DNA from 3 places in the Sporosarcina sp. SG10008 genome. Region 2 is predicted to be linked to each of the others. Evidence: riboswitches for the same ligand, from Rfam matches in the RefSeq annotation. Region 2 holds a riboswitch; each other region holds the start of a gene.

Region 1 (9,988 bases), 490 kb from region 2:
AGGCCGATGATTTTTCCTTGCGGCAAGGAAAGCGTAAGGTCTTCAAGCGCTTTCCTCCGGCCGTACTTTTTCGTTATATTCTTCAGTTCAATCATCTTTTCCACCCCGTTCTTGTAGGTGCTGCAGCATTTCAGTCGTCGTAAAACCCAGTGCTTCAACACTTTGAATGAATGACGTCACAAGCTGTTCCTTCATTTCATTACGAAGCATAGCGATCTTCAATTCATCTTCCGTCACAAAAGATCCCTGGCCCCTCTTCGTTTCGGTGATTTCCATCTGCTCCAGCTCCTTATAGACGCGTTGCATCGTATTGGCATTCACACCGGCTTCAACAGCATAATCACGAACGGATGGCAATTTCTCCCCAGGATTCAGCGTTCCACGAATAATATCGCCCGTAATCAGGTCGATGAGCTGCTGATAAATTGGTTTGTCTGGAAGAAAATCTATGCCCATCATTACAACCTCACTTTCTTTTCAAACAACATTGCTCCAGCAACGAAATAGAGAGCCGTCAACAAACCGTAGAGGATAAGACTGCCGATTGTTAAAATCGATCCGCTCGGGACAATATAATTGTTAAACATTAAGAAATCTACCGTTTTAATCGGGCCGTGCATTGGCCCCATTTCCATTACTAGTTGGAGTGTTTCCGTAAACCAGACATATCCCCATCCAATGATCCATATGTTGACCAAGGCAATAATCACGATGATTGAGAACAAGCCAATACGGGAACGAAACACTTGGTATATCGACCAGAAGAAAAAAACGATTGCCATTACATAAATAGCGTTCAACAAAATGACAACACCCACACTAAGATATAAAAACAGATCATCTACAAGAGGAACCGCCCCATCGCGTGCGTAATTGGAGATAGCTGCAATCGTCCCGCACAACAAAAGCGAACAGCCGACAGTTAGGACAATCAGTGAGAACTTTGCGTAAACAAGCTGCCGTATTGATGCTGGGGAATGAAGCCAAATGTCTAGACGCCCCATTTCCTTTCCAAGGCTATCGAAAAATAACGATACCGCCATAATCAAGTGGAGCATGAAACAAAGGGCAATCATCGGTTGAATTGAAGCGTAAAAGTCTTCCGGCAACCCATAAGCTATGCGATTTACTCCCAAGTATTGAATCACACTAGTGATTAATACAAAGATAACAAGTCTCCATTTCATTTGCGCCCATTCTTTTCGCAATAATCCTTTCCATTTTTTCATATAGTCTACAACCTCACTTTCTTCTCAAAAAGGACAGCTGCAATGATGAACATTATGAACGTGAAGAAAATATCGAATACAATTTCACCCGTGTAAAAAAAAGTTTCAGCATGCTCGAGGTAAATAAAATCCACATTAATTTTCGGATTTTTGATTTTCATTAAATCAATAGGGCCTATTAGAATTAGTTTCTCATATAGTTCGGAGAGGACAAATAAACTATATAGCCGAGAAGCAACAAGGAATATAATAATCGTAGCAACAATTGAAAATCCCTTTAAATATGGCTTCATAAGTCGGTCTATGACCCAGAAGAAAAACCCGATACTCATGAATATTATCGATACTGCAAAAATCATGACTATAAAAATACTTCCAAAGAAAAACAAATCATCAAATGTAGCCATTGTCGAGCTGAATAATACGTGTTGAACCGCAAGAACTAGTGTTGGAATTAACAATCCCACAGCACCAATAAGGGATGCAAAAAATGCTTTCGCTCCAACCAATTTAAAAATGGACGCCGTCGAATGAAACCACACATCCGGACGTTTTATTTCCCTTTCCAGCATTATAAACAATGCAATAACCGGTGCTAATACACTTGCACCCGCCCAAATAAAACAGATAACAAGCACCACTTCAAAAACATGTACTTCAAGACCAAAAATGTTGGCTATTAAATGTGGAACAAACGACATTACAATAATCCCAAGCAATGCACTAACGAGTAACGGCCACTTCAACGTCACCCATTCTTTTTTCAACAATCCATTCCACTGCTTCATCAGCGTTCCCCCTCTACATGTCGGTGTATTAGTTAAATAGTACACTATATGCAAGGATGTTGTAAAGGGATTTGTTGGGATAAATTCACCCATTAAAAAAACACCTCTTCCTTTCAAGCGGATGAGGTGTTTTAGTTAAAGAAAACTATTGACGATAAGCTGGACGATCAACGCTATCGTAATAATGCGCAATAATATTTTAACGTGATCCGGATTCAACCTTTCAGCAAGTCGCACACCGATTTGCGCGCCCGATAAGGAACCAGCCATGAGTACAAAGGCAATTGGCCAAATAATCTTGCCCATGGCGATATAGCTGATGGCTGCACCAAACCCACTCGAAAACGTTGCAAGACGACCAAAGCCAATTGCCCGAATGTACGCAATTCGTAAGTGACCGAACAAATACAGAAGTAGAGTGCCTTGCCCCGGTCCAAACATCCCATCGTATATTCCAATTCCGAGTAATCCCGGAATCGCTACTTTCGTCGGCCTTAAGCTTTCTTCCCCTGAGAAGTCTACTTTGGAAAGGAATGATGTAAGAAAAGCAATGATAAGAAGAATAACCGCTATAATGTACATTGTACTTTCCGTCAAGCGTGTTGCTATAAAACCACCTGTAAATCCACCGAAAAGTGATATAGGTATAATCCAAAATGATTCTTTAAATGTAACCTGCTTTTTCAGTAGGACTGTTATAAAAGTAGAAAACGAACTAACTGTTGTTGAAATCTTCCCAGCCCCAAGGACAGAGTGAATTGGGATACCCATGAGCAACATAGCCGGGACCGTAATCAGGCCACCCCCACCTGCAAGCGTTCCAAGTGTCATCGCAGCCATTCCAATGAAAAATATAAGTATGTAATCCATTCCCCACACTTCCTTCATTTATAGTATACGATTATTTAACCAATTGGGAAAATCAATCGCTTTCATTCAAGCTGATAAGTATTCCTTATGTACTAGTCTCGGAAAATGGTATTAGTGAAACAGCTGAATGGAGATTATACTGAAGGTATTACGTTCAGAGGAGTGTTGAGCAATGAGCAAGTTTCTAACAGGAATTGATCATATCCAAATTGCAGCGCCGCCCGAGTCTGAAGATAAAGCACGGAAGTTTTACGGGGAATTGCTCGGTATGGAGGAGATTCCAAAACCAGAAAACTTGAAGGGGCGCGGGGGTTGCTGGTTCCTTTGTGGCTCACAAGAAGTGCATATCGGTATTCAGCAGGATTTCATGCCTGCGAAAAAAGCGCATCCCGGTTTTACAGTGAATGCACTGGAGCAATTGAAATTACGGTTGGAAGAAGCTAATTATCCGTTTAGTGAAGAACTTCCAATCGAAGGGCGATCACGCTTTTTTACACATGATCCTTTTGGCAACCGAATTGAGTTTTTGGAATTTGAATGAAGCAATACGGAAGTTGCTCAAAATTCGTTTCATAGCGCAGCAGGATGCATAAGCTGCGTCCTGCTGTTTCAAGAATGAGGTGGTTTTCACTTATAGTTTTAGCGGTTGCCATGACAGTTTGTTGGATTGTCCTTACAGTTTCTTCGATTGCCATGACAGTTTGACGCGTTGTCCTCACAGTTTGCGCTTGCCATGACTGTTCCATGGATTGTCCTCACAGTTTGACACGTTGCCCTCACAGTTAGCGGTTGCCATGACTGTTCCACGGGTTGCCCTTACAGTTTCTTCGGTTGCCATGACAATCGTCCTAATTACCTTTGCAATCCATTACGCTTCAATAATTTCTCGCTCCTGTACATCTAGCCTCTCTAATTCATGCAACAATTCATCACGCTTTCTCGCAAGTCGGTCTTGAACCTTGCGCACATCTTGAAGCACATCGTTCAGCTTACTTTTCGCGTCTGTAATGCGGGAATGAATCATCCAATCTGAAAAAATATTATCGAAAAACAGATCTGTAAATGTAAAGATGTCACTTTTGTTCACCGTGAATGATTCAGTCGCGGCATTTTGGACATCCATCAGTTCCGTCTCAAAATGGCGGAGGGTACGTTGCGCGCGATGGACAAGATCATCGGAGCTATTAATTTCGGAGTATTTAAGAGCCGATACTAGCAAGCCACCGCCAAGGAATGTATCCCATACCGACAATCCTTCTGCCGCCCCAAGCTTCTCCAGCGCCGCATCGAGTGCCCGATTTGCCTTGTTACCTGCATCGCAGGCTTCGTCAATTTCACGCAGCATTGAACGCAGTCGTACTCTATCATCTGCTATTTTTTGTAACGTCCCATTCGCAATTGTGTCATTGAATCGAATCCAAGTCTCTTTCTCCTTCAGAAAATCCGCCCACTCTTCCTCGATATAGTCGAAGTCTGGATTTTTAATCTCTTCACGTAATCGGACCGCTTCCGCTTCCAAGTCCGTCACTACTTTTTCTGCTTCATTATAATGGAGCTCCGCATCCGCTGCTTCTGAAATCTCCTTCTCCATTTTTTCATCCCACTTGCCTGTCCACTCACTTATCTTATTCATAAAAGAAAACTTGCCAAGCTTCACTACATCCTGTTGTTCTTTTGTCAGTTTTTCATGCAAGTTATCACGTTGTATAATTGCGTCTTTAAGTTTTACCTCCGTGCCCTCAAGACGCCTTTTCACTCGGTTGCGCTCAGTACGTATCATCGTCAATCCCATTTGTCGTTCTTGTATTTCCTGTCTCATTGACTCCACCCCTTTCTCTGTTATACGAAAATAAGTGGATGAAGTTTCATTTACACATTATATTTTACCCACATGTGGATAACAATCAATGAATTTTCATGGGAATTAACTTATCCACAGCTATTTATTGATATCAATCAAGGTTTATCCACCCTTAAAGGTATATGCTAGAAGTGGAGGTGTTTCCATCATGAATAAACTGCTGTTAATTGCAATCGTTCTTATACTCCCCCTCTCCGCCTGCGGAAAAGAACCCGCAGTTTCTACACTGCCCGATCCCGTGCCTGACCAGGAAATGTTTTCATCAGAAGAAGGTTTATCACTTGTATTGGACGAAGATTCATTCGTTGGTTCGCCATCCATCATTAAGACGCTTGTACGAAATAACAGCTCATCCGATTACCAGTTGGGCGAATTTTATCATATTGAAGTAAATAAAGATGGCCAGTGGTATATTATTACGTATTCAGATGCCGTATTCTTAAAGAACCCGTCCTTCAAAGACTTTGGAAACGTGTTGTCAGCCGGCAATAAAGCACGGCAGACCTTTTCGGTCGACGCGCTCGGCGTGACACTGATTCCAGGTGAATACCGTCTTGTGAAAACATTTATTTCAATAGGCGAGCCCATGCACGAATTATCCGTTGCTGTGCCATTTACAGTGGAATAAGGAATAAACCGGAACAAAGCATATGAGCCTTGTTCCGGTTTATCAGTTTAACCCCAAACTTCCTTTGCCACGTCCACAATGAATTTCAACTTTTCCCATTGCTGCTCTTCTGTTAGCTTATTGCCGTGATGCGTTGAAGCGAATCCGCATTGCGGACTTAAGCATAGTTGTTCAAGTGGCACGTATTGTGTGGCTTCTTGAATACGCGCAATGACCGCATCCTTGTCTTCCACTTCTCCATTTTTCGAAGTAACAACACCAAGGACAACCTTCGCTCCGCCATTTGGCACATGATCCAACGGTTTAAAGTCTCCTGAACGCTCATCATCATATTCAAGGAAGAAGCCATCCACTTTTTCTTTTGCAAGAAGTGTGGGTGCAATCAGTGCGTAGCTTCCCTCAAACGCCCACGTCGATTGGTAATTTCCGCGACATAGGTGTGTTGTTACGAAAAGATCTTCAGGTTTATCTTCCAAAACGCCATTAATGACGCGTAGTGCCAAGTCGATTAGTTGTTCTCTTGAATAGGCTCCGTCGTTAAACGGGATATTCGGTGCAGAAAGCCCCGCGATATAGACATCATCCAACTGCAAGTAGCGTACACCAGCTTCGTAAAATGCTTTCAAAGCATCCTTGTATGCTTGAATAACATCGTTGGCAAATTCTTCAATGTCAGGATAAATCGTTTCATCACGAATTCCGATATTAAAGAGCTGATTCGGACTTGGAATCGTTTGTTTCGCAACGGCACGGCCGCCTACGATTTCATTAAACTCAACAAAGTCTTGAATGAATGGATGATTAGGGTCAAACGAAATCTTGCCTGTGTTTCGAACGTTATATCGTTCTGTTTCAATACCATCAAATACGTAGCCAGTCTCTGGCACATATCCTTCAATTCCGTTCAAATGCTCCAAGAAGTCTAAATGCCACCACGTACGTCTAAATTCACCGTCTGTTACAAGTTCCAAACCAACTTCAATTTGCTTATCAACAACCCGTTTAATTTCCTTTGTTTCTACTTCTCGTAATTGTTGTGCAGTAACTACGCCTTCTTTGAAGTCTTTGCGCGCTTTATGCAAATTATCTGGTCGTAGTAAACTTCCAACGTGATCCGCTCTGAATGGTGCTTGTGTTAGTGTTGTCGATTGATTTGTCATGGTATATTCCTTCTTTCTGTTTTAGGAGTAAATTACGGTTTTATTAGGTCAGGAGTGCAAATGAGCAAATCCTCTTTTTTTCTTATGGCTATTACGCGAATGAGCGGATTCTCTTGTTTTCTTACGATAGGAACGCAAATGAGCGGGCCCTTTTTCTTTTCTTACGGCAGGATCGCGAATGAGCGTACCGGGAATCCTGATGCTTTTTCCGGCTTCGGAACGATGTTAAAAATGACCGCGCCTTTTGAGGGCACTTTATCTAGGTTTGTTAATAGCTCAATTTGGTAGGTATCTTGTTCAAGAACATAATATTCGCCTAAAAGAGCTTGGTTCTTTTGAAAATCAATGGCTGAATCCGTATCGAAAGTTTCATGACCGACAGCCTTTACTTTTCTTTCATCAAATAAAAACTTCAAAGCAGCAAGGCCCCAACCCGGTATACGGTTATTCCCATCGGCATCTTTATTGCAAAATGCCTCATTATCCGGCCAGCGTTTGCCCCAATCTGTGCGTAATGCCACAAATGTACCTGCCTCAATTTGCCCGTGCTGAGCTTCAAACTTCAGAATATCTTCAACAGTTAATGTAAAATCATGGTTTGCATCAGATTCTTTCGATTTATCGATGACCACCAGCGGTAATACCAATTCTTTCAAACCCAATTCATCCAAGTATCTTGTATCACGAACGAAGTGAATTGGTGCATCAATATGTGTGCCGTACTGTCCCGCAAATTTAAAGCTCTGTGCGAAAAATCCATCATCGTGATCAAATAATGTTGTAAACTCTGCTGCATCAAATGCTGAAAAACGGGGTGAGTCAGGCCCGAAAGTATGTGTTAAATCGACCCATTCTTTCTTTTTTAATAAAGCAATTGCATTGATTAATTCATTTGACACAATAAGTCTCCCTTCATTTTTTGAAGGTAACTTTAGTCTCCAGAAGTAACAAAAGCGAAGGGCGCCCGCTTAGATGCGTCAGGCATAAGATGAAGATGCGTAGCGGCGTTCTTTGCCGCAGAGCAGCTTTAACTTATGACCCAAGCATCTGGCGCCCGGAGCCTAGACGAAACAAAAAACCACTTCTAAATTCCAAGAAGAGGTTTTGGCGAATTCGCTATTTGCTCTTCTCATCTCCAAGCAGTAAGCATTACACTTACGCTTCTGGAATTAGCACAGTACTTTAAAAGTCTGTTGCTGAGGTATCATCGGGCCAGTCCCTACACCTCTCTGGATAAGAAAGTTACGTATTTAGTTGTTAATGAGTACAATACAGTCTTCCGAATAGATTGTCAATACACAAAACATGAATTATTTAGATTATACTCGTTTTTACAATGAAACATTTTATGTGAAAAGTAGAAATGGCATTGAAATGATACGCGACACAATGTAAAAAAACCCATAACTTGCCGTGGGCTTTTTCCATAACAAATTATTTAATGTTTCATCTCACTCCGCAATTTCCGATGTTCACGGCGTGCGGGGCCTGTTTCAAATAGACTCTTTTCAGCCTCTGTTTCCGGATAAATGCCCGGCACAGGAGTAGGCTTGTTATTTTCATCCATGGCAACCATCGTTAGGAAGGATTCGGTTGTTAGTTTTGTTTCGCCTGTAAGCAGGTTCATTGAATGGACCGATACAAATACTTCCATCGATGTACGGCCAGTTGACGTGACAATTGCCTCAAGTTCAAGTACATCTCCTACACGCGCCGACGATACAAAATCGACTGAATCGATTGAAGCAGTTACAACCGCTGTTTTTGAATGTTTCATTGCCGTGATATCAGCGATTTCATCTATATACGCGAGAACTTTTCCGCCGAAAATTGTCTGCAGATGATTGGTATCTGGCGGCAATACTAGCTTCGTCTGGATTGTTCGTGATTGGCCCATTGGTCTTTTTTCTTGCATACGACAAACTCCTTTGTAGTAGAACATATTCAATTTGTGATAAAAGGAAACTTTTCCATCAATCATTCCGTATATATAGTATACACATACTGGGGGAAGATTAATGCTGAAATTTATTGATAAATACTATGAAAAAATCACCTGGTCGATTATATTACTTGGACTTATTTTATTGTTTGTAGCAAATGACTATCTATCACTCGTTTTATTTTTATATCTACTTATAAGAGCTTTAAAATCTAGGGATTCCATCCGTAAGACACTTCGGACAACGCCTCTAAGTACTATGGTTATTTATGCGATAGGTATGATTGTACTTCTTATAGCGCTGGTTTTCATCATGCTTTATTCAGGGGATTTCATAAAGGAGTATAACATTCCAGTTTTCTTGCAATACATTTACATTGCTGTTGTCCTAGTCGGTTCGATGTTTCTCTATACCTGGTTGATGGATTTTTTAATAAAAAAATGGAATAAAAAAAGGGTATCGAAGTGATGTAAAACTTCAAACCCAAAGAGGACACCCCTCATTGGAGTGTCCTCTTAAACTATTTCTGCCAACAACGCGTATACACGCTTCATCTCTTCCTGCATGGTCCACTGATCAACTGCAAGCCATCTGCAATGGATTGCATTTCCTTCAAGCCTTGTCATACCAGCTTTTAAACCTTCTTCGACCCGCAATGTTTCTTGTATTGCGCGGACGTCTACATCTGCGGCTTTCGGCGATACGAGCCAGATTGAACCGATATACATTGCAGTTTCCAGTACACCGATATCACCAAGTGCCGTTTCTTTTGGTGAGAAATGCAGAGAGTCAAAAGCAATTAATTCATCCTCGACAAAAATTTTGAAATTCGTATGGAATGATTGATAATCAAATATCTCGCCACGCTTTTCACGTCCTGGGGCAACGATTTCACCCCATAATATGGTTGCATCGCGTGCGATTCGAAGTGTCGTGTCACCTCGGAATTTTGCATCTACAAACGGAATAATTACTTCTGGCATCCATTCAAGGCGTGCCCCTTCTCCGAGTTCGATGTTAATGGTCTGTACACAAGTGTCTCCGGTATACGATGGATAGATCTTTAAAGCGGACTGCTGAACCAACCTTACGCTACTATCTGGAGCAAGCTTCACTGTAATGTCATTTCGATCCCCGGCGACCATGCCTCCAGAGGACTCCATTATGTAGACAGTCGCTGTCGGGTTTTTACCTTCGTACAGTTCACGACTCGCCTTCAATGGAGGCTGTTGGAAAACATGGGGCATCCGTGTGTAGCCTCTTCTTGGCTCAAATTCCAAGTCAAGTTTTCCGTGGTGGATGGCGCGAGACGGCTTAAGCATTTGAACCAGCGGATCCCGCACCTTCTAATAGCATATTGTGCTTGATCCAAGCGACAACTTGGTCAACATTTTTCTGTGTTCTTACATCTGTAAAAATGTATGGACGTCCGTTACGCATTTTTTTTGCGTCGCTATCCATTAGTTCAAGATCAACGCCAACGTATGGAGCAAGATCCGTTTTATTGAT
Region 2 (9,988 bases):
TTGCAAAATTGAATGACTGTCTGACGTTTCTCGACAACACATTCATGTCGCCACTTTACCAGCGTCCACTAGATCTTGGAGTTGATATCGTTGTTCATAGTGCTACCAAGTTTTTATCGGGGCATAGCGATATCATTGCTGGGCTAGCGGTTACAAAGGGTGAAGAACTTGGCAATCGATTGGCATTCATTCAAAACTCTTTCGGCTCTATTCTAGGCGCACAAGATTCTTACGCGTTAATTCAAGGAATTAAAACGCTAGGTGCCCGTTTAACACAGTCATCCGAATCGGCGAGTAAAATAGCCTCGTACTTGAACGACCACCCGTTAGTAGATGAGGTGTTTTATCCAGGGTTAGCAAGTCATCCAGGACACGCAATCCACTCGAAACAATCGACAAGTCCAGGCGCTGTCTTATCTTTCCGTTTGCCAAACAGAGATGCAGCAAAGGCCTTTGTTGAAAACGTTCGGATACCCGTTTTCGCAGTAAGTCTAGGCGGAGTTGAATCAATTCTCTCCTATCCTGCAACGATGTCCCATGCCGCCATGCCTAAAGAACAACGGGAGAAACGTGGTATTACCGATGGTCTGCTACGTTTTTCTGTTGGACTCGAGCATGTCGATGACTTGATTGCCGATTTTGATCAAGCCTTGATTAAAACAAGTGAAAAAGTTGCCATACCTAATTAAGTACCATTAAAGAAAACATTATTATATTGGAAAGAAGGAATTTAAATTGACAAAACCTATAGCCGAACAAACTTTGACGAAAGCACCATTTAAAGCAGATCACGTCGGGAGCTTTTTAAGACCAGAACGCCTAAAGCAGGCGCGTTTGCAAAGAGAAACCGGTGATATCACTGCCAAGGAATTACGCACAATCGAAGACGAAGAAATTACAAAGCTCGTCGAAAAGCAAAAAGAAGCTGGACTTAATTCTGTGACGGACGGAGAATTCCGCCGTAAATGGTGGCATTTTGACTTCCTTTCTGGCTTTGACGGCGTTGAGTTTTTCGAAACAGATAAAGGACTCCAATTCAATGGTGTTGTAACGAAAGCACACGGCATTAGAGTGACAGGAAAAATTGGGTTTAGCGACCATTACATGATTGAACACTTCAAGTTCCTGAAAAGTATCGCAGGTGATGCAGTCGCAAAATTCACGATTCCAAGCCCGAATATGCTGATTCACAGAGCGACATTCGAAGAAGGCATCTATGCAAATGACGAAGAGTTATTTGATGACTTGGTTACAGCCTATCAAGACGTAATTCAAGCACTGTACGATGAGGGATGTCGTTATCTTCAAATCGATGACACGTCTTGGGCTTCCTTCTTATCGGAAGAAGGAAGGGAAACATTGAAAGCGAAGGGGCAAAATCCTGACAAACTTGTACAACTATCGGCACGTGCCATCAATGAATCCATCGCGAAAAGGCCTGCCGACTTGCTCGTGACGATGCATATTTGCCGCGGCAACTTCAAATCGACCTATTTTTCTAGTGGTGGCTACGAGGATGTATCCGAAACAATTTTCGGCGGATTAGATGTTGACGGTCTTTTCCTTGAGTTTGACGACGAACGCTCCGGCAGTTTTGAACCGTTGCGCCATGTCAATCGCCCTGACCTTTTCGTCGTATTAGGCTTGATCACCTCTAAATTCGGCGAATTAGAGGCCCCTGAACAGCTTAAAGCAAGAATAGCAGAGGCCTCAAAGTATGTTCCTTTAGATCAACTATGCTTAAGCCCACAATGTGGCTTCGCATCAACAGAAGAAGGTAATCAGTTAACTGAAGAACAACAATGGGAAAAAGTTCGTCATGTTGTAACTATCGCGCAAGACGTTTGGCAGTAACCTTTACAAATTAAATAGGCTAATAAAACTCTTATGAAGAGCGGTGGAGGGGCTGGCCCTATGAAACCCGGCAACCATTCAACAATCATGTTGATAAGGTGCTAATTCCTGCAAAGCACTATGCTTTGGAAAATGAGAGGGTATTTTCTCTCGAATGCCTCTCTACTAACACAGTGGAGGGGCATTTTGTTTTATTAACAATAGAATTGGAAGTGTGAGAAATGAAAAAGGAAGGTTTGCAAAGATATCATACGATTTGGGGCTTGTTATTTTTAGGTTGGTTTGTTTCTTACGTTGACCGGGTTGCAACTGGGCCGATCATTACATATATGATTGAAAATGAAGTTTCTTTTTTTGCAGACGTGGCAAACCCCCATGGAATTGGCGGATTGATTGGTAGTTTATTTTTTGCCGGTTTTATGTTAATGCAATTTCCTGGTGGCTACTTTGGGGACAGGTTTGGCTATCGTGCTATTATCATTTTAAGTATTGTTTGGGCTGGAATCGCCACTTTATTAACGGGTTTGGTGGGAGGCCTTGTTGCATTTATTCTTTTCCGAGTCCTACTCGGGCTAGGCGAAGGCGTTTTTTATTCGAATGACCGCTCTTATATTGCCTATCATACACCTCCTGAAAAAGTTGGATTAGGAATGGGTGTGGCGCTTACCGGATTATCTGTTGGTCTGACAGCGGGCACACTTGGCGTCCCTTATCTTATTACAGTCGCAGAACCATTTATGGGTGAAGGGGCTTGGCGCTTTCCTTTTTTCGTGACCGGAACAATTACACTCATTATTGCACTCCTACTATTTAAATATATGAAGCCCAAAAACGATTCAAGTGCTTCTGTAGATTTAACTTCACCTGGTATTAAAGCACAGTTTGGCAAAGGCCTATTGTACATGTCCATGTACTCAGCCGTTTTTCTTGTCATAGTGATGGGCATCTATTACTTTTCCGTCAAACTAGGTCTGTCCTCTATCGCGATTGCGGTCATTCTTGTTGCACTTTGTCCGCTCTTAATACTTTATTTATACACAACGAAGAAGTCTGAAATAAAACCGTTAATAGCGAATAAGAATCTCTTCTTATTGTACTTGTTCTTTATCCCTATCATGTGGCATCTATGGTTTTACGGATTTTGGTCCGTCTCTATCGTCAAAGATTTCGGTGGCGGTGCATTAATGGCTGCCGCTTTGATTGCATCGTTTAATGGTTTGGCTGGAATCATTGGTTTTCCTCTTGGCGGCAAAATTTCTGACATAGTGGCCAATCGTCCAAATGGGCGACGTAACGTCCTTGCTGTGCTAACCGCTGTACTGACGGTAACCATTTTTATATTTGCAGTCTATGTCATGATGGGCAATAACAATCCCATCGTTATGTCTATCATTTTGTTTGTCTCCGGATTATTCTTTTTTGCATTGCAACCGGTGGCACATGCTCTGGCTTCCGATTTGACGCCCGAAAAAAGCAGAGGATCCATGTTTGGAATGCTCAATTTGATTGGAGAAATCGGAGCAGTTCTCTCACCTGTCGTCTCCGGGGTGATTCGAGATAACACCGGCAGCTGGGGCTTGCCACTTCTACTCGATGGTGCATTAATGGCGGCGGGCCTAGTTCTAGTGCTAGCCATCTCCAGTAAGGCGGTCCGCAAGAATGTTGTATCCTTGGCTTGAGAAAAGCGCAAGATGCCCTTTGAGATGCAACAGGCATAATTCAATCAAAGGAAGTAGGCAGGCTAAGATCGCGATGTTCTGCGGCAATGGCTCGTGGGGCTAGACACTATTCCAGGTGAGCTGCAACTAAATATTTGAACAACTATCTCACTTGGTTTCAAGTATTAGAAAGTAGCCAATATCAGAGAAATGAAGTCACTTTGAATGACTTGATTATCAGAGGAAATCTAACACAAAATACAGAAACCTATGATGCACCTATATATGTTGAACTAATGGTTCTATATAATCTCCAGCGAAGGCGCCTCATAGGGGTAGCCGTGCGTTGTTGAGTGGATTCTTTATGTCAACATATATAGGATTCGCACTATAAAAAGTAGTTCTTATTCAACTAACGGACCATTTAATGGAATAAACTATGTTAAAATTGAATCAATTCAAAAGCAAAAGAAAGGAGGGATTATAATATGGGCTCAACTTTGGAATTTGTGCGTATTTTACTACCCATTGTAATAGTGGGTGGAATTGCAGTATTTGTAATTCTAAGAATGAAACATAAGTATAAGAAAGGCACGCTTGGTAAGAAAAAGTCAAAAAGTGCTCAAAATTTATTAGATAGTTTAATACCATTCGGAATGATGATTGGATTCGCTATTGCTGTACTTTTAAACATATTTTCCCTAATTCCCTTACTATCTGCAATTGCTTGGGGACCTGGGATAGGTTTATTAGTTGGCTATTTTGCTTATGAAATTTATAGCAAAAAAGAAGAAATTTATTCCTAACATTTTTTCCATAAATGGGTACCTTAGTATAAGAAGGCTGTACTACGAATTAGAACTTCTGGATAATTGGAAGTTTCCCCCTATATCAACATTAAACTTTAACAGAGCCTCTTTTTCAAGAAAAAAAGGCGTGTCATCAGTAGATTAAACTGATGACACGCCTTTCTACACTGAAGATTGTATAGACACTGTCAGCCATAAAATTCTTCTGGAATTGCACCTATAGTTCTACGGTGATACAGAAGTGGTTCTTTACTTTCATTCTGAATATCTAATACTTCGCCTATTAATATCGTATGATCTCCAGCTTCAATTTGTTGCACCGTCTTACATTGTAAAACCGCAAGCGAATTTGAAAGTACTGGTAGGTTTAAATCCGATTCTTTCCAATCACATTGACTAAATCGATCAGCAACCCTGCTCGAGAATAACGTACATAACTCACTTTGATCTGCTGCCAAAATATTCACCGAAAATTTTTCAGCATCTAGAAAGTCACTATAAGTGGATACTCTTTTATCAATGGACCATAAAATTAGTAAAGGCTCTAATGATACCGATGCAAATGAATTGACCGTTAACCCCATCGGTTTTTTATCTGCATCAAATGCTGTAACGACAGTGACTCCCGTCGGATAATTCCCCATTGCTTCTTTAAAACTCGCTACCTGCTCTATCTTACTTCCCATATCAGCAACTCCCATTTTCTTATTTCACTTAAAATCATATCAAATCTATTAGAATATTTCATACTTTGTGATTCCGCACTAAATTCACTGGTACATGTTCACTCGAATCTTCCTTCTCTGTAATCTTTATAGGCCTGCATAATCTCTTCTTCTGAATTCATCACAAACGGGCCGCGAGCTACTACTTTTTCTCCGACAGGCTTACCTGCATATAACATGATATGCAGTTTCTCTTCTGCGTGAATCTTCACCTCAGTTTGTTCTTCATCTGTTCCACGTTCCAACCAGAGAACCTGCCCCTTCTTCCCCTCCACGCTTTCAATGCCAAATGTCCCTATTCCTTCTATTATATACAGAAATCCATTGTAACTGCCGGGAAGGTCCTGTGTAACAGTGGTACCGGGTTCAATGATCAATTCAACCATCGTAACAGGCACGTGATTTTTCGTATCAGCCGTAACACCTTCCGATGAACCGGAAAAGACACGTATCGTAGCGCCATCTTCATGACGGACTGACATATCTTGTGCACGCATGTTCTGGTAACGCGGTTCCGTCATTTTTTTATCACTTGGAAGATTGACCCACAGTTGCAAGGATTGAACCGTTTCCCCAACAGCCGGATCCTCTGTATGAATGATCCCTTTACCCGCTGTCATCCATTGAACGTCTCCAGGGTGTAGTTCCCCTCCCCCAGTCTTATTGTCAAAGTGTTCTAGCGTCCCATCAATGACGTACGTAACTGTTTCAATACCACGGTGCGGATGCATGCCAAATGTTCCACGCCCAAAAAAGTCTTCAGCCATCAATAGAAATGGATCGACTTCTTCCCAGTTTCCCGGTTCAATGACCAATCCTACTTTATGAGTTGGCGAGTGTTCCTGATAAACGACATCCCTTACACTTCTGATTCCCCTTGAAAAGACCGATTTATTATTCATATTAAATTCCTCCTTCTGTTTTTGGATGTATATGTTGAATTAAAAGATTCCATTGTATTCGCTACTGTGCTAAGGGGTGCCCCGTCCTAAGACAGGCTTCGGCTGCCCCTTGTAAGGCTCTTTCGCTAAGTTTAGTAAGGTGTTCATTTGTTCAGTATATATAGCTAAATTTTACCGAATAGTAATGGATCACTATATATGTTATTATGGAATAAATCTACCCGAATGTGAAGTACGCACTATAAAGTGCTATAGTATACAAAAAGATACCTATGGAGGTTATTATGGAGATAAAGCCTGAACTATGTAAAGTTGACGAAGCTTTAGGGATCTTGGTAGGTAAATGGAAACCAATTATTTTACTGCATTTAATTACTGAAGGTACTCAAAGATTTAGTGAATTAAAAAGATTGATGCCCGACATTACTCAAAAAATGTTAACCAAACAATTAAGGGAATTGGAAGATGAAGATATTATTAACCGAGTCATCTATCCGCAGGTTCCCCCGAAAGTTGAATATTCTATTTCGGAGTACGGAAAAAGCTTACAGCCCGTCTTAGCAATTATGCACGAATGGGGTACCGGACATGCCACACATATTGAAAAGAAAAGAAATAGCCAGAATACCAGCGACGCACTATAATGGATAAATCAAAAACAGACACTCTCCAGAGAGTGTCTGTTTTTGATGATCAGTAGATTACTTAAGCTTTAACTGTAGCATTTGTTTTGTTATAGAACTCAATAAAGTTAAATACTACTGAATCCAAGAAATCGATTGTAGCTTTATCAGTAAGTTCACCAGCTTCGTTCATTTTCTCATGAACTGAACCGATGTATACTTCGTTACCTGGCAGTAAGATAGGAGCTAACGCCGGATTTGACAGAATTTCTCTTAAGTGGAGTTGCGCACGGATACTTCCGAATGCTCCCATAGATGATCCTACGATGAAGCCAGGTTTGTTTTTAAGTGTGAAATCTCCACCACGTGATAACCAGTCGATTGCATTTTTCATTGCGCCTGGAATAGAGAAGTTATATTCAGGAACTGCAAATAATACAGCATCTGAATCTTTTACATTATTTTTAAAATCAACTACGTTTGCAGATGGGTTGCTTTCTATATCAATTGAAAACATATCAAGATCATTGATAAAGACAGGTGTAATGTCTAATTGATCTGCATAACGACTTCTCATATGTTCAACTATTTTTAAGTTGAATGAAGTTGAACTTGTACTACCGATAATTGCCTTAACTTTAATTGCCATGATGTAAAACTCCTCTATTATATATGATTGTGATTGTAATTCAGCTTCCTATACTAATTATACACAAGTAAATCAAATTAGGTAGTACGCACTTCAAAGTGCCATAGTATATGAAAGGATACCACATAAGGCAAAAGTAAAAATGCTGACCTAAGCTCGTCATATTTTCCTGCGTAACCGAGCATATACTCCGACAACCGAGCATATACTTCGCCCGACCAATCATATCCCTCGCCAACCGAGCATATCCTGCACCCGACCAATCATATACCACGCAAACTGAGCATATCCTTCACACGACCAATCATATACCACGCAAACCGAGCATATCCTTCATACGACCATTTATATCCTACGACAACCGAGCATATACTCCGCGCGACCAATCATATCCCCCACCAACCGAGCATATACTTCACGTAACCGATCATATCCCTCACGCAACCGAGCATATACTTCGCAGACCAATAATCCCCCGACCACAATAAAAAGGTATCTCCCCGTCATTAATGCACGGGAAGATACCTTTTTTATTGTGAACATATGAATACATGTAATAACAAAGCAATGGTGCCTTACTGAGGTAGCCTAAGCGGATTTGAAATGAATCTTCATTTCAACTTAAATAATTAATTCTTAAGCGTAGCCAATTGACTTTCTCTAACTTCTTTCGCCGCTTCAACCATGATTTTCAAAGCGCCAATTGTCTCTTCTTCTTTTCTTGTTTTCAAGCCACAATCCGGGTTAATCCAAAATTGTTTTGGATTAATTGTTTTGAGTGCACGATTAATATTTTGTTTCATTTCTTCCTTGCTTGGAACACGTGGACTGTGGATGTCATAAACGCCTAAGCCAATTTCTTTATCATACGTATTGTTCTCAAATGCAGCGATAATTTCGCCATGACTTCTTGACGTTTCGATTGAAATAACATCTGCATCCAGCGCGCTAATGGATTTGATAATACCGCTGAATTCCGAGTAACACATATGCGTATGAATTTGCGTGTCATTTTCAACAGAAGAAGTTGCCAATTTGAATGCATAGACAGCAGCATCTAAGTAACTTTCACGTTTATCTTGATCCAACGGTAAACCTTCTCGAAGCGCAGGTTCATCTACCTGAATCATGCGAATACCGTTCTTTTCAAGCTCTTCAATTTCTTTACGAAGTGCAAATGCAATTTGGTTCAATACGTCGAAACGTGGAATGTCATCTCGGACAAAGGACCAATTCAAAATCGTTACAGGGCCCGTCAGCATACCTTTTACAGGCTTCGTCGTTAACGTTTGAGCATAGACACTTTCTTTCACAGTAATTGGTTCACTAAACGCAACATCACCTAAAATGAGTGGTGGCTTGACGCAACGAGAACCATAAGACTGAACCCAGCCAAACTGTGATACTGCAAATCCTTCGAACTTTTCACCGAAGTATTCAACCATATCTGTTCTTTCAAATTCACCATGGACCAAAACATCAATGCCGATGTCTTCTTGAATTTCAATCCATTTGTCAATCTGATCTTTGATAAATTGCTCGTAGGCCTCGTTTGTAATTTCTCCTTTACGCCATTTAGATCTTGTCTGTCTTACTTCTGGCGTCTGCGGTAAACTCCCGATTGTCGTTGTCGGCAGAAGAGGCAAATTAAAACGTTTTTGCTGCTCGATAATTCGTTTCGCAAATGGCAATGAGCGATTTACATCTTGCTCAGTTAGATTTTCAATCGTTTCTTTCACTTCAACGTTTTGCCGATACTTCGAGTTATTTAGACGTGCAAGTGCATTTCTGCTCTCCTCAAGTCCTGTCGCAATCGTTTCAGTGCCATCGTGAATCCCCCGACTAAGGAGCACAATTTCAGCAAGCTTCTGATCAGCGAATGACAGACCGCCTTTAATAATTGGATCCAATTTCTCTTCAGTTTCCGTACTGACAGGAACATGAAGAAGTGAAGAGGAAGGTTGAACAATCAAACGGCTTTTATCAACATGTAACTGAATTTCTTCTAATAGTGTTACTTTTTTATCCAGATCCGCTCTCCACACATTTCTACCATCAATGACACCCGCCGCAAGTACTTTGTCTTGAGGGAAACCATATTTTTGTAGCAATTCAAGCGAATCGCCATGAACAAAGTCTAAACCAAATCCGTGTACCGGCAGCGCAACAACCGCTTCATAATTAGCTACTTTTTCAAAATAAGTTTGTAGGATAATCTTTAATTGTGGCACTGCTTCATGAATTGCTGCGTATGCCTGTTGCACATGTTGGAAATCCTCTTCTGTCAACTTACTTGTAAGAATCGGCTCATCAATCTGAACCCACTCAACGCCTGCCACTACAAGCTCTTTCAATACTTCAATGTACAACGGCGTAAACTGTTGCAATAAAGTAGAAAAATTCTCTTCGCCAAAAGATTTTGCCAGTTTAATATATGTAACTGGGCCTAGGATAACCGGCTTGCCATCAATACCCAGCTTTTCTTTTGCTTCCTTATAAAAAGCGAGCGGGCGGTTCTCTACTAATTGCGGCGTTACACCTTCTAGTTCCGGAACAATATAGTGATAATTTGTATTAAACCATTTTGTCATCTCTGAGGCAACCGCATCTTTAGTTCCACGCGCAATTGCAAAGTATGTTTCCAAAGGTACTTTACCACCCGCATACTCGAAGCGTTTTGGTACGACACCAAACATAATAGATGTGTCCAGCACATGGTCGTATAATGAAAAATCTCCAACCGGAATTAGATCAACACCGAATTCTTT
Region 3 (9,988 bases), 400 kb from region 2:
TTTGTTAGTAGACATCTGCGAAATACTCCTTTGCGATACGGAGTCCGTCCACGAGGCGGTCAACGTCAGCTTCCGTATTATAAATATAGAAGCTTGCGCGTGCCGTGGATGATACATTGAGCCATTTCATAAGCGGCTGAGCACAGTGGTGACCTGCTCTGACGGCAATACCATGCATATCGAGCACGGTTGCAACGTCATGTGGATGGACATCGTTCAGATTAAAAGTAACAAGTCCGGCACGTTTCTCAGGATCGAGTGGACCGTAAATCTTAAGTCCATCGATTTCCGACATCCGTTCCATTGCATATTTAGCAAGTTCGTGTTCATGCCGTTCAATGTTATCTAGCCCGATTTCTTCAAGAAAGTCGATTGCTGCGCCTAAACCAATTGCACCTGCAATTATCGGCGTACCGCCTTCAAACTTCCAAGGAAGCTCTTTCCATGTCGATTCATACAAACCAACGAAATCAATCATTTCGCCGCCGAACTCGACCGGCTCCATTTTGTTAAGTAAATCTTTTTTACCGTACAGAACACCGATACCGGTAGGACCGCACATCTTATGTCCCGAAAAAGCGAAAAAGTCACAATCTAGTTTCTGTACATCGATTTTCAGATGCGGAGCAGCTTGCGCACCATCGACAACCATAACAGCTCCATGTGCATGTGCAATTTCTGCAATTTCTTTAACTGGATTCATCGTACCAAGTACGTTTGATACGTACATGATGGACACGATTTTGGTCCGGTCTGTAACAACTTCTCGGACTTTTTCAAGTGATAGTGTGCCGTCTTCCTCAAGGTCGACGTACTTCAACACTGCCCCTTTTTCTTTTGCCAGCTGTTGCCATGGAATAATGTTTGAATGATGCTCCATGTATGTGATGACGATTTCATCACCTTCACCGACATTCGCCCGTCCATAACTTTGTGCAACTGTATTTAAAGCCGTTGTCGTACCGCGCATGAATATGATTTCTTCAGTCGACTTCGCATTGATGAAGTTGCGCACTTTCTCGCGCGCTCCTTCATACCCTTCCGTCGCACGATTACCAAGCGTATGCACACCACGGTGGACGTTTGAATTATCAAAGCTATAATAATTGCTTATTGCTTCTATTACTTGGCGCGGCTTTTGAGAAGTCGCAGCACTATCTAGATAAACGAGCGGATGCCCGTTTATCTCTTGGTCCAATATAGGGAAATGTTTGCGGATGTCTGTACTGAGCATTAGCGCACTTTCCTTTCGATAACCTCCGTCAATTGTTTCTTAACGCCTTCAATCGGCAATTTGCTGACTACAGGCGCAAGGAAACCATGAATGACAAGGCGTTCTGCTTCATGTTGAGTAATCCCACGGCTCATCAAGTAAAATAGTTGCAGTGGATCAACACGACCAACAGATGCCGCGTGTCCTGCTGTTACATCGTCTTCGTCGATAAGAAGGATTGGATTTGCGTCTCCGCGTGCCCTTTCACTTAACATAAGGACGCGTGACTCTTGGACAGCGTTCGCTCTTGTTGCACCTTTTGCGATTCTTCCGATACCGTTAAAGATACATGTAGATTCTTCTTTAACAACACCGTGTTTCAAGATGAATCCTTCTGTATCCGTTCCCCAGTGAACGATTTCAGTTGTGAAGTTTTGGCGCTGTTTACCGCGTCCAACAACAACTGTCTTCATGTCGCAATGAGATCCGTTACCAACAAGATGCGTGATATTTTCAGAAATCGTATCACTGTCATTCATCAGTCCAAGTGCCCAATCAATTCGGCTATCGCGTCCTGTAACTCCACGACGATTCACATAAGTTGTAAATCCTTTCGCAAGTACATCAACCGCACCGTAAGTAATTTGTGCATTATCACCTGTGAATACTTCAGATACGATATTAGCTAATCCTTTTGCTTCTTCTACAGTCGATAAATAGTTCTCGACATACGTCACTGAACTATTCGCTTCTGCCACAATAAGAACGTGGTTAAAGAGTGAAGCTTGTTCATCATCATGTAAAAACAACACTTGAATTGGCTCTTCTACAACAACATTTTTCGGAACATATACGAAAACGCCGCCGTTTATAAGTGCTGCATGAAGTGCAGTCAGTTTATGCTCGTCTACCTTCACACCGTCTGTCATGAAATATTTTTTCATAAGATCACTATGTTCACGTGATGCTGTGAAAATATCTGTCATGATGACACCTTTAGCTTTCAACTCTTCAGATAAAAACAAGTAAGCTGGTGTGTTGTTGTGCTGTACATAAATACTGTTCTGTTGCTCTTTATCAACAAGTGCACGCGCTTCTTCAGAAAGCTCGTCCAAGGAAGCATACACAGTACTCTCTACCGTATGGGCAGGGAATTCCGTAAAGTTCCATTTGTCAATTTTCGTTTTATCTGGTCTTGGCATTGGAAGCTGTTCCGCTCTCACTAATGCGTCTGCGCGGAAATCCGCCATCCAATCTGCTTCATTCATCTTAGCGGAATAGGAACGGACGTCCTGTTCGGTTAATGCCAACTTTGTTTCAACCGTCATTTTGAATCGTCCTCCTTTCTTAAACTTCCTGCCCGACAGTTTCGTCTTCGATGCCAAGTTCTTCTTTAATCCAGTCATATCCTTGTTCTTCAAGTTTATGTGCTAATTCAGCTCCACCGGATTTAACAACTTTACCTTGCATCATAACGTGAACTTTGTCTGGTGTAATATAGTCAAGAAGACGTTGGTAATGAGTGATGATTAGGCAACCAAAATCTTCGCCACGCATTTCGTTGATGCCTTTTGAAACAACTTTCAATGCATCGATATCAAGACCGGAGTCAATTTCATCAAGCACTGCAAATTTAGGCTTCAACATTGTAAGCTGAAGAATTTCGTTACGTTTCTTTTCTCCACCTGAGAAACCTTCGTTTAAGTAACGTGTAGCCATGTCTTCGTCCATTTCAAGGAATTCCATTTTGCTGTCGAGTTCACGGATGAATTTCATCAATGAAATTTCGTCGCCTTCTTCACGTTTAGCATTGATTGCAGAACGAAGGAAGTCAGCGTTTGTTACGCCTGTAATTTCGCTTGGATATTGCATGCCAAGGAAGATACCCGCTCTAGCGCGCTCGTCCACTGCCATTTCAAGTACATCTTCACCATCAAGTTTGATTGTGCCAGATGTCACAACATATTTGGGATGCCCCATAATCGCTTGCGCGAGTGTAGATTTACCTGTACCATTTGGACCCATGATTGCATGGATCTCATTTGTATTAATCGTCAAATCGACGCCTTTCAATATTTCCTTGCCTTCAATTTCAACGTGAAGGTCTTTAATTTCTAAAGTAGCCATTCCAATACCTCCAATATATTAAAGATGAACGGATATCCATTCTCAATTTAGTATCATTCTAATCTTAACGTAATAAGCATTGCCTTGCAAATCATTGAGAATCGTTTCATTTGAAAGGAATGCCCTTAATTCAAGACTTGTATGCATACATTCTTCTAGACTTCGCTCATTTTCAATTATCCAGTTTTAATGAGAAACCACACAATTCAAAAAACCGGCACGTAATGTACCGGTTCAAACTCGAATTATTAGTATTGATCTGGCTCTAAATTTGTTTTAGTATCGTCACTATCCGTGAATCTGTCAACGATAATAGCGAGTGCGCCATCACCTGTGACGTTCGTTGCTGTTCCGAAGCTGTCTTGTGCCATATAAAGTGCAATCATAAGTGCAACCATCGTCTGATCAAAACCTAGCATCGAAACGAGTAGTCCAGTTGCCGCTACTACTGCACCTCCTGGGACTCCAGGAGCTGCAATCATTGCAACACCTAGCATGAAGATGAATGGAAGATAATCACTGAATTCAACTGGCATTCCATTCATAAGCATGACACCGATTGAACATGATACAAGTGTGATTGTACTTCCCGATAGGTGAATTGTCGCGAAAAGTGGAATCGTGAAATCAGTCACCTTGTCCGACGCACCTGTTTTACGTGCTTGACTTAACGTAACCGGGATAGTCGCTGCAGACGATTGTGTCCCTAGTGCAGTGAAATAGGCAGGTGCCATCGTTTTCATCAAGAAAAACGGATTGCGTTTTGAAAGAGAACCAGCAATCGTATATTGAATCGTTAGCATGATGAAATGAAGAACGATAATCATAACGAATACCAGCGCAAACACGGAAAGAACCTTCGCAACTTCACCGGTATATGTCATATTTAGAAAAATCCCGAAAATATGGAATGGTAACAGCGGAATGATAACGAATGCAATCACCTTTTCTATTAGAACATTCAATTCCTCGAATACAGAGAGCATTGCCTTACTACCAATGGATGCCATACCTATACCTAGTACGAATGCGAGAAGGAGCGCTGACATAACACCCATAATCGGTGTCATTTCAAGTTCAAAAAAGGATTCCGCGGCAGCTCGACCTGCTTTTTCTACCTTGCCGTCTCCAAGACTTCCGATAAATCCTGGCAATAATGCTGTTGCCGAAAAATATGCAATAATACCAGCTACAATTGTAGATATATATGCAAATGCTGTTGCCAGTCCAAGGAGCTTACCAGATCCCTTGCCAAGCTTAGCGATTCCGGGCGTGATGAACGCAATAATGATTAGAGGCACTATAAAGTTCAGGAAACCTCCAAAAATCATATTAAATGTTGCGGCAAGACTGACAAACCAGTCCGTAAAGGCTGCTCCGATTGTCGGTATCTTCGGTAGAAGTACACCGAGTACAATTGCTAATCCAATGGCAATAACGATACGCCATATTAGACCAATTTTGAACTTCAAAACCATATCCCCCTATGATAAATATATGTATTTAAGAGACAACAATACCATAATATTTTTGCTATTGGAACATCTATTTGTGATTAACATCTATTGGAAAAAAGAAAACTCCACCGAGTTCAAAATCTTCGGCGGAGTTTTCTTCATACTTATTTTACCGGAACGACTGTGCCATCCCATTCTTTTAAAATAAAGTCTTGAATTTCTTTTGACTTCAATACTTCAATCAAAGCTTTGATCGAATCTTTATCTTCATCACCTTTTCTTACAGCGATGATATTTACATAAGGTGAATCCGCGTCTTCGATAGCAATAGAATCTTTAATCGGATTTAAACCCGCATCGATTGCAAAGTTCGAGTTGATCAGCAATGCATCGCCTTCATCATTTGAGTAAAGCTGCGGCATTAATCCCGGCTCATAGTTTGCGTCAAATTTGATGTTTTTAGGGTTTTCAACGATATCTTTCAGTTCAGCAGCTGTTTTATCTATACTTTCGTCAAGTTTGATAAGCCCTTTTGATTCAAGCATCGCAAGCACTCGTCCGTGATCAGAAATAGAGCTACTCATTAAAATCGTCGCACCATCTGGAAGTTCATCAAGTGATTTATACTTTTTCGAATAAACGCCGATTGGCTCAATATGAATGCCGCCTGCATTTACAAAGTCATATCCCGCATCTTCAATTTGTAATTCGAGATAAGGAATATGCTGAAAGTAGTTTGCATCGAGTTCGCTGGATTCAAGATCTTTATTCGGCAACACATAGTCTTGATATGTTTCGATTTGAAGGTCATAACCTTTTTCCTTCAACAATGGTTTTGCTTGTTCTAGAATGATCGAATGCGGTGTATTGGAAGCTCCGACAACAATCTTAGTTGTTTCTTTTTCGCCTACATTATTGCTGCCGCTAGTGTTTTTTGTTCCGCAAGCTGCAAGCGCGAGTATCAGTACTGCTAATAAAACACCTGTTAGAAATTTCTTCATTTCATAATCTCCCTTTTTTCTAAGATGACAATCTAGGTGATGGGTAAAGATAGTTGTCCACTTTCATCATCAAATCACTTCACAGGAATGACGTCGCCGCCCCACTCTTCGAGAATGAAGTCTTGGATTTCTTTCGATTTCAACACGTCAACCAAAGTCTTAATTGCTTCAGTATTTTCATCGCCTTCTCTTACTGTGATGATGTTTGCATATGGCGACTCTGTCTCTTCAATCGCGATAGAATCGTCAAGTGGATTCAAACCTGCATCGATTGCATAGTTTGCGTTGATAACTACTGCATCGCCTTCATCATTTTTATACAATTGTGGTAAAAGTGATGGTTCGTAATTCGCATCAAATTCCAGATTTTTAGGGTTGTCAACAATGTCTTTCACTTCAGCTGTTACTTTATCTACTCCGTCAGCCAATTTGATTAACCCAGCTGACTCTAACAAAGAAAGGACACGGCCATGTTCAGCTACTGAGTTACTAAAAATAATAACTGCACCGTCTGGAAGTTCATCAATTGATTTATATTTCGTCGAGTAAACAGCCATCGGTTCGATATGGATAGCTCCTGCATTCGCAAACTTATAACCGTGGTCAATTACTTGTTGATCTAAATAAGGAATGTGCTGGAAGAAGTTCGCATCCAATTCGCCTGATTCAAGATCTTTATTTGGCAAAATATAGTCTTGGTATGTTTCAATGACAAGTTCGATTCCTTTTTCTTTCAATATCGGTGCTGCCTTTTCTAAAATGATTGCGTGCGGTGTGTTAGATGCACCAATGACAATTTCCGTTTCTTCAACAGTTTCTTTGTCAGCTTTGTCTTCCCCACTTGTACTTTTATCATCGCTGTCATTTTTCGCTCCGCAAGCTACCAATGCCAATACAAGTACTGCTAATACTATTCCCCCTAAAAGCTTTTTCATGATTTTTTCTCCCCTTTTTCTATGTTTTTATATAATTTACAGGCTTGGCCTGATATTACTGTACTAACTATTATCTCTTGTCGAATTTCCTCACCGCAAAATCCCCGATGAATTGAATGATGAAAACGATAATTAAAATAAGGATTGTTGCAGCAAGTGTAACGTCTTCCCGGCTACGCTGGAATCCATCTAAGTATGCAAGAGTCCCAAGTCCACCTGCTCCGATAATCCCAGCCATAGCAGTGTACCCGACGAGTGCAATCGCTGTTACAGTAATTCCTGAAATAAGTGCAGGCATCGATTCCGGTATAAGAACTTTAAAAATAATCGTTCTCGTTTTCGCTCCCATTGACTTCGAAGCTTCAATTACACCTTTATCAATTTCCTGTAATGCAATCAACACCATTCTTGCATAAAACGGAGCCGCCCCAATAATAAGTGCCGGCATCGCTGCATCCGGTCCGCGGATTGTACCAAGAAGAAATTTCGTAAACGGAATAAGTAAAATGATTAATATGATAAACGGAATGGATCTAAAAATATTGACGAATGCTCCTGATATAATATTGACCAACTTATTCGACCAAAGTTGACCGGGACTAGATAGGAAGAGTAAAATTCCAAGTCCTAACCCAATAACTAAAGTGAACAATGTAGAAACCGCAGTCATATAGAGTGTTTCCACTGTTGCTTCCCACATTTTAGTCCAGTCGACATTCGGAAAAAGGTTTTCAATCATTACCGATCACCTCCGTCTGAACATCATTTTCATTGAGGTATTGAATTGCTTCCTCAATGATTGAGGAATCTCCAAGCAGCTGAAGTATCAGTGTGCCGTATGCCCCGCCATGTGTATGGGATATGTTTCCCTGCACGATATTCACATCGACAGTGAATTTCCGAATAAGACTTGCGAGCACAGGTTGTTCTGTCCGCTCCCCTACAAATACAAGCTTGATAAGCGTGCCGGCAGGAAATTCTTCCTTAATATGCGCCATTGCCTGCTTCGCCTCCACGGGTTCCGTCACTTGAGAGACAAACCGCTTTGTGATCGGTTCCTTCGGTGATTGGAACACATCCAGGACATCTCCCAACTCAACAACTTTCCCTGCCTCCATAACTGCAACTCTGTGGCAAATTTTCCGGATAACGTGCATTTCATGTGTGATAAGCACAATTGTCAGTCCAAGTCGTTCATTAATTCCTGTTAGAAGGTCTAGTATTGAATCCGTTGTTTCTGGATCAAGGGCTGAAGTCGCTTCGTCACAAAGAAGGACTTCAGGGTCGTTTGCAAGCGCACGAGCAATCCCTACGCGCTGTTTCTGACCTCCAGACAATTCGGATGGATATGCATTTTCACGACCAGCCAAACCAACTAATTCAATCAGTTCCGCCACTTTCTTATCACGCTCGGCTTTTCGTACACCCGCGATTTCAAGAGGGAAAGCGATATTCTCCTTCACTGTTCTAGACCACAGTAAGTTAAAGTGTTGGAAAATCATACTCACTTTTTGTCGTGCTTCCCTTAGCTCTTTCCCTTTAATTGCTGATATTTCTAGACTTCCTATTTTAACGCTACCTGACGTTGGCATTTCAAGACCGTTCAGTAGTCGAATCAACGTACTTTTTCCTGCCCCACTATAGCCGATGACTCCAAAAATCTCACCGTCAGTAATTTCAAGCGATACATTTTCGACTGCTGAAATACTGCCTGGCCCTTCACCGTATCGTTTATTTATATCCGTTAAATAAATCATTTTTTTCACCTCAGAAAAATTGTTTTGTTACTAATTTTGTCTAGCTTCAGGCGCCACCCCCTCGGGTCACAAGGCAGTTCGCTGTGGTGGCTTAGGTACGCCCCCTTCGCAATCTGACTTGTGCCTGTCGGGGCTGAGCGGCGCCTTCCGCTTTTCAATACAAAAAAGCCTTCCTGCAGACGGGCAGAAAGGCTTGACGTTATCGAAAATAAACGTTGTCCAATCTCTCATCTTTCAAAGCGTATGCTTTGTGTGACTTGGCACCATTTCACTTACGTGACGGTTGCCGGGCTTCGCAGGGCACTATCCCTCCACCTCTCTTAATAAGAGTGACCTATTCAATTGAATGTTAAGACGAAGTATATCAAAGTTCCATATCTATTGTCAATCTATTTCTTCAAGTAGATACGGTACTGATTGAAATGCATAAATTTTATGGGTTAAAACGCCATCCTTTTGTATAAGAAGGCAAGGAACGCTTTCGATTTCATAGTCAATTGCAATATTTTGTACGTAATTCAAATCTGCTTTCCCGATTGGTATTCCCGGTCTCATGACGGTAATAACTCCCATCATTTTAGATGCGACTGCACAAGTTCCACACATTGGTGTATATAAATAAAACGCTGCCACTGAAGACTCTTTCAAAGCCATCTCCCATTGTTCGCGTGTCCAAGTTTCCATTAATTCTACATCCTTTAAATTAGAAATTCCGGTCTGATTTTAAAATCCGCACCTTGTAGTATTGTAGCCAACACTTTGTATGGGGTCGTCTCCACTTCCCGATAAACCTTTTCTGTGTACAAATGGATTGCTGCCGGGAACTCTCTTTTGAATAAAACACGGGTCTTTTCTCCATCTTCATCCGCATCAACGAAGACAAATAGTTCATGTTCTTCGTAAGGTGCAAGCAATTCTTCAAGCCGATAAGGACTTACTGTGCCGTTCGTACAAATAATTTCGACAGGCTCAACAAGTATTCGTGCCAAACGTTTCTTATCCGAACCGCCCTCGACGATAATTACTCTTTCATCCGACACAAGAGGCCCCTCCTTCGCTCTTTTTTATATAAAGATGCAAAAAACGCCGAAAAAGTACCGGCGCCTTGTCTTAGTTATTCTCCGACAGTCATTTTTTCATACGCTTCAGCTGACATAAGTTCATCCAGTTCAGAAACATTTGAAGGTTCAACAACGATCATCCATGCATTTTCATACGGTGATTCATTGACAAATTCAGGGCTGTCTTCAAGTCCTTCATTCACTTCAATTACTTTTCCGCTGATTGGTGCATAAAGTTCTGATACTGTCTTAACAGATTCAACGCTTCCGAAAGGCTCGTCCGCTTTGATGTCATCTCCGACAGATGGAAGTTCAACGAATACGATATCGCCTAGTTCAGATTGTGCAAAGTGAGTAATACCGATGCGGTAGTTACCACCTTCGTCTTTTACCCATTCATGCTCTTCAGAATAACGCAGATCTTTTGGTGTGCTCAT

What was found. A riboswitch is a leader RNA that binds a small molecule or an ion and turns the genes downstream of it on or off. The one in region 2 is predicted to bind S-adenosylmethionine.
Region 1: another riboswitch for S-adenosylmethionine. It lies ahead of ACGLYD_RS19725 (cyclase family protein); the one in region 2 lies ahead of ACGLYD_RS22205 (MFS transporter).
Region 3: another riboswitch for S-adenosylmethionine. It lies ahead of ACGLYD_RS01920 (methionine ABC transporter ATP-binding protein); the one in region 2 lies ahead of ACGLYD_RS22205 (MFS transporter).

The regions. Positions count from the first base shown of each region.
Region 1 covers NZ_CP172607.1:4,196,266-4,206,253, reverse strand. Annotated here, with positions in the region: gene ACGLYD_RS19770 (ABC transporter ATP-binding protein) at 1-95, opposite strand, end outside; gene ACGLYD_RS19765 (GntR family transcriptional regulator) at 88-456, opposite strand; gene ACGLYD_RS19760 (hypothetical protein) at 459-1,229, opposite strand; gene ACGLYD_RS19755 (hypothetical protein) at 1,235-2,017, opposite strand; gene ACGLYD_RS19750 (sulfite exporter TauE/SafE family protein) at 2,153-2,887, opposite strand; gene ACGLYD_RS19745 (VOC family protein) at 3,060-3,428, shown strand; gene ACGLYD_RS19740 (hypothetical protein) at 3,756-4,706, opposite strand; gene ACGLYD_RS19735 (immunoglobulin-like domain-containing protein) at 4,897-5,376, shown strand; gene ACGLYD_RS19730 (5-methyltetrahydropteroyltriglutamate--homocysteine S-methyltransferase) at 5,424-6,536, opposite strand; gene ACGLYD_RS19725 (cyclase family protein) at 6,698-7,435, opposite strand; SAM riboswitch class I at 7,663-7,776, opposite strand; gene ACGLYD_RS19720 (acyl-CoA thioesterase) at 7,975-8,451, opposite strand; gene ACGLYD_RS19715 (hypothetical protein) at 8,555-8,947, shown strand; gene ACGLYD_RS19710 (urease accessory protein UreD) at 8,995-9,759, opposite strand; gene ureG (urease accessory protein UreG) at 9,794-9,988, opposite strand, start outside.
Region 2 covers NZ_CP172607.1:4,683,225-4,693,212, reverse strand. Annotated here, with positions in the region: gene metC (cystathionine beta-lyase) at 1-689, shown strand, start outside; gene ACGLYD_RS22210 (5-methyltetrahydropteroyltriglutamate--homocysteine S-methyltransferase) at 736-1,854, shown strand; SAM riboswitch class I at 1,883-1,993, shown strand; gene ACGLYD_RS22205 (MFS transporter) at 2,076-3,533, shown strand; partial or broken gene ACGLYD_RS22200 (hypothetical protein) at 3,656-3,865, shown strand; gene ACGLYD_RS22195 (hypothetical protein) at 4,001-4,318, shown strand; gene ACGLYD_RS22190 (flavin reductase family protein) at 4,510-5,007, opposite strand; gene ACGLYD_RS22185 (pirin family protein) at 5,106-5,948, opposite strand; gene ACGLYD_RS22180 (winged helix-turn-helix transcriptional regulator) at 6,233-6,592, shown strand; gene ACGLYD_RS22175 (NADPH-dependent FMN reductase) at 6,654-7,220, opposite strand; gene metE (5-methyltetrahydropteroyltriglutamate--homocysteine S-methyltransferase) at 7,850-9,988, opposite strand, start outside.
Region 3 covers NZ_CP172607.1:375,203-385,190, reverse strand. Annotated here, with positions in the region: gene sufU (Fe-S cluster assembly sulfur transfer protein SufU) at 1-15, opposite strand, end outside; gene ACGLYD_RS01955 (cysteine desulfurase) at 5-1,234, opposite strand; gene sufD (Fe-S cluster assembly protein SufD) at 1,234-2,541, opposite strand; gene sufC (Fe-S cluster assembly ATPase SufC) at 2,561-3,340, opposite strand; gene ACGLYD_RS01940 (dicarboxylate/amino acid:cation symporter) at 3,589-4,812, opposite strand; gene ACGLYD_RS01935 (MetQ/NlpA family ABC transporter substrate-binding protein) at 4,962-5,798, opposite strand; gene ACGLYD_RS01930 (MetQ/NlpA family ABC transporter substrate-binding protein) at 5,873-6,733, opposite strand; gene ACGLYD_RS01925 (methionine ABC transporter permease) at 6,804-7,472, opposite strand; gene ACGLYD_RS01920 (methionine ABC transporter ATP-binding protein) at 7,465-8,490, opposite strand; SAM riboswitch class I at 8,715-8,820, opposite strand; gene ACGLYD_RS01915 (thioredoxin family protein) at 8,875-9,174, opposite strand; gene ACGLYD_RS01910 (toprim domain-containing protein) at 9,189-9,530, opposite strand; gene gcvH (glycine cleavage system protein GcvH) at 9,605-9,988, opposite strand.